Actinoplanes teichomyceticus ATCC 31121: one gene and its partner. Each later gene encodes a partner of the first gene's protein in a complex. Links are inferred from orthologs where the notes say so. Each region holds a gene or a part of one and is shown on either strand. Other genes may lie near its edges.

Region 1 (5,266 bases):
GTGGGCCATCGTGATGCCCTCGTCGATGACCAGGCCCTCGATCTGGTGGAAGACGGGGCTGTGCGTGGCGTCCAGCTCGTCGGTCCGGTACGCCCGCCCCGGGCTGACGATGTAGATCGGCGGCTGCCGGGTGAGCATGGTGCGCACCTGGCCGGGCGAGGTGTGGGTACGCATGACCAGGCCGGGCAGGTCCACGAAGAACGTGTCCGAGGCGCCGCGCACCGGGTTGTCCGGGCCGATGTTGAGCGCGTCGAAGTTGGCCCACTCCAGCTCCAGCTGGGGGCCGTCGACGATGTCGTAGCCCATGCCGACGAAGACGTCGCCCATGTGCTCCATCAGCGTGGTCAGCGGGTGCCGGGCGCCGCGCGGCCGGCGGCCCCACGGCAGGGTGACGTCGACCCGTTCCTCGACCAGCACCCGGGCGGCGCGGTCGGCTTCGAGCTCGGCGAGGCGGGCGTCGTACGCCGCCTGGACGGCCTGCCGGGCGACGTTGACCCGCTTGCCGGCGTCGGACTTGGCGGCCGGCGGCAGCGAGCCGATCTCCCGGCGGGCCAGGGACACCGGCGAGCGGTCGCCGAGGTGCGCGGACTTCAGCGCGGCGAGCGCGTCGAGGTCGGCGGCCTGCGCGAACGCCTTCTCGGCGTCGGCGACCGCGGCCTCCAGAGCCTCGGGCGCCAGCAGGGCGGCCTGCTTCGGATCGTACGGATCGTTGCGGTAGGACATGGTCGGGCGAACTCCCTCACACCGGATGAGCCGTCGGCTCGTCGCCGACTGAGTGCACCGAGCGCGGCGAGGGCCGCGAAGGCTCGACTCAGGTGGATCAGTGTACGGAGGCACGGCTGAGCCGCAGCCCGCCGGTCAGGGAAGTTCGCGCAGGAGTGTCAGATCCGGCGCCCGCGACCAGCGGGCCGGATAAACAGCAGTCTCATCGGACCTGACATGGCCTCAGCATACCGCCGGCGGGCACCGGCGTGCCGCCCCGGTGGGTCAGCGTTGCGCGCGGGCCGACGCGTACAGGCAGACCGCCGCGGCGGCGGCCAGGTTGAGACTCTCCGCTCCGCCGTAGATCGGCACCCGGACCCGCCGGTCGGCGGCGGTCAGCAGCTCGCCGGGCAGCCCGTGTGCCTCGGAGCCGAACAGCCACGCGGTCGGCGCGCCCAGCAGCCCGCCGTCGAGCAGCGAGTCCACGTCGTCCGCCCCGCTGCCGCTGGTGGCCAGCACCTGCAGGCCGCAGTCCTGGAGCAGGCCCAGCACGTCCAGCGGGGCCCGGACCACGTCGACGTGGAAGAGCGAGCCGGCCGACGCCCGTACACACTTGCCGTTGTACGGATCGACCGCGTCGCCCGCGAAGATCACCGCGTCGGCGCCGGCGGCGTCGGCCGTGCGCAGCACCGTCCCGGCGTTGCCCGGGTCGCGGATCTCGGCCAGCACCGCGACCAGCTTCGGCTGCTTGGCCAGCGCGTCGCCGATCGGCACGTGCACCTGCTCGCAGACCGCGACCAGGCCCTGCGGGTGCACGGTCTCGGTCAGCGCGGCCAGCGCCTCGTCGGTGACCGGGGAGACCTCCGGGGCCTGCGCGGTCAGCTCGGCGTGCCGGTCCAGCGCGGCCGGGGTGCCGAACAGCTCCAGCACGGCGCCGGCGGCGAGCGCCTCGCGCACGGCCTGCGGCCCTTCGGCGAGGAACCGGCCGGCCTGGTCACGGTCCCGGCGGCGCTGCAGGCGCCGGGCCGCGACGATTCTCGGGGTACGCGGTGTGAACATCTGCTCCGGTTCCGGGTCGGGCAAACGAAACGCCCCCCGACGCGTCGGGGGGCGTTCCTCGCGAGAGACTCAGGCAGCCTGCGCGGCGGCGCCGCCGGTGCCCTCGGCCGCGACGGCCGCGCGGGCGATCTCGACGATGGCCGCGAACGCGGCCGCGTCGTTGACCGCCAGGTCGGCCAGGATCTTGCGGTCGACCTCCACCTCGGCCAGCTTGAGGCCCTGGATGAGGCGGTTGTAGGTCAGGCCGTTGGCCCGGGCCGCCGCGTTGATCCGGGTGATCCAGAGCTGACGGAAGTCGCCCTTGCGGTCCCGCCGGTCGCGGTACGAGTACTGCATCGAGTGCAGCACCTGCTCCTTGGCCTTGCGGTACAGCCGGGACCGCTGGCCGCGGTAGCCGCTCGCGGTCTCGAGCAGGGTGCGGCGCTTCTTCTGGGCGTTGACCGCCCGCTTGACGCGTGCCATTTCAAGTACTCCTTACAGGGGAACGTGTCAGGCGCGCGTCAGCGGCCCAGAAGCTTCTTCACTCGCGCGGTGTCGGCCTTCGCCACCACCACAGTGCCGGTCATCCGACGGGTAACGTGGGAGGACTTGTGCTCCAGCAGGTGCCGCTTGCCGACCTGCTCGCGCACGATCTTGCCCTTGCCGGTGACCTTCACCCGCTTACCCATGCCGGTGTGGCTCTTCATCTTCGGCACTTAGAACGCCTCTTTCTGATCTTTCCGCGCGGCCGGCGGGGCCGTACGGAAAAGCTGTCTACTCTGCGGTGGTGTCGCCAGAATCGGCCGGCGCAACCTCGGTACCGTCGCCCTCGCGCGGCTCACGGGCGGGCTTTGCGCCAGCCGCGGTGGCGGCGACCGCGGCGGCCTTGGTGGCCCGGTGCGGTGCCAGCACCATGATCATGTTCCGGCCGTCCTGCTTCGGGCTGGCCTCCACGAAGCCCAGCTCGGAGATCTCCTCGCTGAGCCGGCGCAGGAGCCGGAAGCCCAGCTCGGGGCGGCTCTGCTCACGGCCGCGGAACATGATCGTCACCTTGACCTTGTCGCCCGCCTTGAGGAACCGCACCACGTGACCCTTCTTGGTCTCGTAGTCGTGCGGGTCGATCTTCGGCCGCAGCTTCATTTCCTTGATGACGGTCTGCTGCTGGTTGCGCCGCGCTTCGCGGGCCTTCAGTGCGCTCTCGTACTTGAACTTGCCGAAGTCCATGAGCTTGCACACCGGCGGCCGCGCCATCGGAGCAACCTCGACCAGGTCCAGGTCCACGTCCGCGGCCAGTTGGAGCGCGCGCTCGAGCGGCACGATGCCGACCTGCTCACCCTCCGGACCGACCAGACGGACCTCTCGAGCCCGGATCTGTTCGTTCACGCGTGGTTCGACGCTGATGGGGCCTCCTCAGAACGTACCTACTTCTGCCAATGTCGGTCGGCCCCGAGTCACCATCCCCGCGGGCAGCGGGGACGGCCGGGAAAGCAGAAGGCCTCGACGGCGCTTGCGCGCATGCCGAGGCCCGCTCGACCGGTCATCGGCGTCCATGGGAGGACGCGCCCCGGACAGGAAATATTCCCTGCTCGGATGACCGGACCCGGCCACAGTCGGTGACTCGGGTGGGAACCAGCGGGCTCCTCTTTCGCGCCCGTCCAGCAGGACGGGCGTGGTCGACTGCCCGCCAGTCTATCAGGACTCCTGCGCGGCCGAATGCAAGGCCCTCAGCGTACGGACCCCGTCCACCGCGTAGTCCTTGTCGACCGCCTGCAGCGCGTGGATCGACACCTGCTCGTCGTCGAGCAGCTCCAGGTGCGCCCAGGCCGAGTTGCGGTCGAACCGCACCGCCCGGACCACCTGCCACGGCAGGTCGTACCCGCCGACCACGTTGCGCACGTGCACGCCCTGCGCGTCCGCGACCACCCGGGGCCGGCAGAACGCCAGGATGCCCAGGCCGATCAGGATGCCCAGGCCGATCATCGCGGTCTGGTCGCCACGCTGGAAGCTGCCCGAGCCGATCTGCCCGGCGTTCTCGAAGCCGGCCTGGCCGTGCAGCCCGAAGCTGAGCACGGTGAACAGCACCACCACGCCGGCGGCCAGCGAACCGGCCACCCAGCGGATCTTCTGCGGACGGTAGACCACCCGGCTCGTCGTCATGAGCGTCATCACAACCTGCAGTTGGCGATGTCGGTCACCAGGATGGCACGGGCGCCGAGCTCGTACAGCTCGTCCATCACCCGGTGCACCTGGCTGCGCTGGACCATCGCCTGCACGGCGACCCAGCCCTCACGGTGCAGCGGGGAGACCGTCGGCGACTCGATGCCCGGGGTCAGGGCGGTGGCCTGCTCCAGCAGGTCGGCGCGGACGTCGTACGCGAGCATCACGAAATTGCGGGCGACCAGCACGCCGTTGAGCCGCCGCAGCAGCTGCGACGCGCCGGCCGGCGGCTGCGCCTGACGGCCGATCAGCACCGCCGACGAGCGCATCAGCGGCTCGCCGATGGTGACCAGCCCGGCCTGGCGCAGCGTGGCGCCGGTCTCCACGACGTCGGCGATCAGGTCGGCGACACCGAGCCGGACCGCGTTCTCCACGGCGCCGTCCAGGCGCACCACGTCGGCCTTCAGGTCCCGCTCGGCCAGATAGCGGCCGACCACACCGGGGTACGCGGTGGCGATCCGCTTCCCGCCGATCTCGTCCACCGAGGTCAGCGTGCCGGCCGGGGCGGCCCAGCGGAACGTGGCGCCACCGAAGTTCAGGTCGAGCAGCTCGGTGGCCGGGACGCCGGAGTCGACGAGCAGATCGCGGCCGGTGATGCCGAGATCCAGATCGCCCGAGGCGACGTACGTGGCGATGTCGCGGGGCCGCAGGTAGAAGAACTCGACGTTGTTGGCTTCGTCACGGCACGCCAGATCCTTGGGATCGGTGCGCTGCCGGTAACCGGCGTCCTTCAACATCTGTGCCGCCGGCGCGGAGAGCGTGCCCTTGTTCGGAATGGCGATACGCAGCATTGACGTGCTCCTTCGTGCTCTGGGGACGGATCGGGGCGCACGTCAGAGATGTCGGTACACGTCCTTGAGTTCGAGACCGGTGGCGATCATCAGGACTTGAGCCTGGTAGAGCAGCTGCGAGAGCTCCTCGGCGGCCCGCTCGGGGCCCTCGTGCTCAGCCGCCATCCAGGACTCGGCCGCCTCCTCGACGACCTTCTTCCCGATGAAGTGAACTCCGCGCTGGAGCGCCTCCACGGTGCCCGAGCCGGGGGTCTGCTCCGCCGCTTTGCGCTGCAACTCGGCGAACAGTTCTTCGAACGTCTTCACGGGAAACGATTGTGGCAGCTCATCACGGCTTGACGACGAACGCCCCCAGCGGTTGGGACGTCTTTTAAGCTGCCCGGCATGGTCAGCCGTTTCACCCCCCTGTTTCTGGGCGGCGCCGTGCTGGCGCTCGCCACCGTCACGGCCTGCTCCCCGGTCGACGACACCACCGGCACCGCGTCCCCGGCCTCCGCGGCGGCGGACCCGTGCCCGTC
Region 2 (2,919 bases), 5.4 Mb from region 1 along the record:
CTCGGACCAGCCGAAGCGCTCGCGGATCTGGTCGGCGGACCAGCCGATCGCCTTCAGCAGGACGGTGACAGCCTGGCGACGCTTACGGTCGATACGGACACCGACGGTGTCGCGCTTGTCGATGTCGAACTCCAGCCAGGCACCCCGGCTCGGGATGACCTTGACGCTGGTGAGGTCGCGGTCGGAGGTCTTGTCCGGCTCCTTGGTGAAGTACACGCCCGGCGAACGGACGAGCTGGCTCACCACGACGCGCTCGGTGCCGTTGATGACGAACGTCCCCTTGGGGGTCATCATCGGGAAGTCACCCATGAACACGGTCTGGCTCTTGATCTCGCCAGTCGTGTTGTTGGTGAACTCCGCGGTCACGAACAGCGGCGCGCAGTAGGTCAGGTCCTTCTCCTTGCACTCCTCGATCGAGGCCTTGACCTCGTCGAACCGGGGAGATGAGAAGGACAGCGACATAGTGCCGGAGAAGTCCTCAATGGGACTGATCTCTTCGAGGATCTCTGCGAGGCCCGAGTGGGCGTGCGGGTCGTCCGTCGTCCGGGCCTGCCAGGCCTCGTTGCCGACCAGCCAGTCGAAGGACTCCGTCTGGAGGGCGAGGAGGTTGGGGACCTCTAGCTGCTCGGTGATCCGGCCGAAAGAGACACGGCGGGGTGCGTAAGCGCTCGACGTACGGCTGGTCTTCGCAGGGCGGGAAGCTGCCAAGATGCGTCCTTCCGAGGACCGGTGCTGCTATGCGGCTGAGTTGCTGGTGCAACTGGTCTGCGTGCACTCCAAAAGACACCCAACGAAATCCACGTAGATGGATATCCCGGCAGGCGTCAAGACAGAAGGCAGCGCAAACTAGCAGTGTAGCCGCTTGGCTAACCGCTGTCCAGCCCACACCTGAGGTGGCCCGCGGAACGTGTCCCCGACGCCGCTGACCTGCGAATTCCCGGTCAGTGCCGTGGTCGGGGCCGCTCAGAGACGCGGCAACTCTTCCTCCGGTGCTGGTCCGTGGTCATCGGGTCTGCCGAATACCCATGGGCCGGCTGTTGCAAGCGCGGAAACTTGCTGCCATCAGCGTGCCTGTCAGCGGACACTCAGTCAAGGGCTGTGCCGCGGGTCGGACCCACCCGGTCGTCCGGCCGCCGCACCCAAGGGACCTTAACGCATGAATGGCCGGCTTTGGCAGCCTCTGTCGGATCCGCCGGAGCCGATCCGGAGGTGTCGCGCCGAGCACCGCGTACACCTGCCGGAACACCGATGGCGGAGACCCGGAACGGGTCTCCGCCATCGACGGGAAACGCTGTGGAGCGTCAGATCACTTGAGGGTGACCTTGGCGCCCTCGGCCTCGAGCTTGGCCTTGGCGGCCTCGGCCTTCTCCTTGTTGACGCCCTCGAGGATCGCCTTCGGCGCGCCCTCGACGGTGTCCTTGGCCTCCTTCAGGCCCAGGCCGGTCAGCTCACGCACGACCTTGATGACCTGGATCTTCTTGCCGCCGTCGCTCTCCAGAACGACGTCGAACGAGTCCTTCTCCGCCTCGGCCTCGGGCGCGGCGCCACCGGCGGCCGGGCCGGCCGCGATCGCGACCGGAGCCGCGGCGGTGACCTCGAAGGTGGTCTCGAACTGCTTCACGAACTCGGAGAGCTCGATCAGCGTCATCTCCTTGAACGCGTCGAGCAGCTCTTCGGTGCTGAGCTTCGCCATGTCAGGCAACCTTTCCTAGCAACTGATGTAAAACGTGCGTGGATTCCGCGTGGCGCGCTCAGGCGGCCTCGGCGGAACCTTCCTTCTCGCGCTTCTCCTGCAGGGCCGCCCCGAGGCGAGCGACCTGCGACAGCGGGGCCTGGAACAGCCCGGCCGCCTTGGTGAGGTTGCCCTTCATGGCGCCGGCCAGCTTGGCCAGCAGCACCTCACGGGACTCGAGGTCGGCAAGCTTGTTGACCTCGTCCGCCGTGAGCGCCTTGCCCTCGAAGACACCGCCCTTGATGACGAGAGCGGGGTTGGCCTTGGCGAAGGCACGAAGGCCCTTGGCCGCCTCGACCACGTCACCGCTCACGAAGGCGAGCGCGGTAGGACCGGTGAACAGCGTGTCGAGACCCTCGATACCCGCGTCGCCCGCGGCACGCTTCGCGAGCGTGTTCTTGGCGACGGAGTACTTGGCCTGCTGGCCGAGCGCCCGCCGCAGCTCGGTGAGCTGCTTGACGGTGAGGCCGCGGTATTCGGTCAACACGGTGGCCGTCGAGTCACGGAAGCTCTCCGTCAGCTCGGCGACGGCCGAGGCCTTGTCAGCCCGGACCGGCTTGTCCGCCATGTCCCTCCTCTCTCAGTGCTCGTTGCCACTGGTCGAGAGGGTCCGAACAAGCAAAACGCCCCGGCGCAGGGCACGGGGCGGACTCAGGCACGCGCGGACGCACGCCTCACATCACGAACCGTTCTCCCTGCGCAGGTCGCCCGCTCGTTGCGGGACCTTCGGCCGCGGCGTGCGTCTGACGACGCCCACAGCGGCGACCAGCGGTCTATGGGTGGAACTTCGAGAATCGAGACTACGCGGCCCCACCGCGAAAGCCAAATCGCGGTCGCCCACCCCGCTCATCCCTCGCCTGCTGCCGACCCCGCCGGCCGCCACCCCGGGCCCGCTGTGACGCCCGAGGCCGCTCCGGCTCCCGGCGGTCCGCTTTCCGGTACGACCGGCGAGTCCCGCCCGTAGGCTTCTCCGCCACGCCCCGTGGCTGTCCCGCGCGGCGTGCCGGCGACCCCGGACCCGGCCGCGCGCCGGGACCGCCGGGACCCCCGGCCCCGGACCCCCGGACCCCCCGGACCGCCGGAACCCAGGAGCGCCGGGACCCTGGACCGCCCGGACCGCCGGGATCCCCCGGAGCGCCGGGACCGTGGCCTTGGGGACGGCCGGGAACGTGGGACCGCGGAGGCTC

Evidence for each region.
Region 2: rplT (region 1) and rplL share a complex: the UniProt entries of both Escherichia coli proteins name them as parts of the 50S ribosomal subunit. The link is inferred for Actinoplanes teichomyceticus ATCC 31121 from one-to-one orthologs.

The regions. Positions count from the first base shown.
Region 1 is NZ_CP023865.1:6,049,815-6,055,080, forward strand. The notes cover bases 528-3,500. They hold rplT (50S ribosomal protein L20), read right to left. Parts: upstream 2,224-3,500; coding sequence 1,831-2,223; downstream 528-1,830. Other genes in these bases: pheS (phenylalanine--tRNA ligase subunit alpha), read right to left, coding at 528-723; ACTEI_RS26485 (TrmH family RNA methyltransferase), read right to left, coding at 988-1,761; rpmI (50S ribosomal protein L35), read right to left, coding at 2,262-2,456; infC (translation initiation factor IF-3), read right to left, coding at 2,515-3,123; ACTEI_RS26505 (PH domain-containing protein), read right to left, coding at 3,433-3,500. Also shown: more of pheS, read right to left, coding at 1-527; more of ACTEI_RS26505, read right to left, coding at 3,501-3,897; hisG (ATP phosphoribosyltransferase), read right to left, coding at 3,906-4,748; ACTEI_RS26515 (phosphoribosyl-ATP diphosphatase), read right to left, coding at 4,791-5,054; ACTEI_RS26520 (ABC transporter substrate-binding protein), read left to right, coding at 5,133-5,266. UniProt on the Escherichia coli protein: One of the primary rRNA binding proteins, it binds close to the 5'-end of the 23S rRNA. It is important during the early stages of 50S assembly.
Region 2 is NZ_CP023865.1:630,006-632,924, reverse strand. It holds rplL (50S ribosomal protein L7/L12), read right to left. Parts: upstream 1,694-2,919; coding sequence 1,307-1,693; downstream 1-1,306. Other genes in the region: rplJ (50S ribosomal protein L10), read right to left, coding at 1,752-2,300; rpoB (DNA-directed RNA polymerase subunit beta), read right to left, coding at 1-708. UniProt on the Escherichia coli protein: The binding site for several of the GTPase factors involved in protein synthesis (IF-2, EF-Tu, EF-G and RF3). Is thus essential for accurate translation.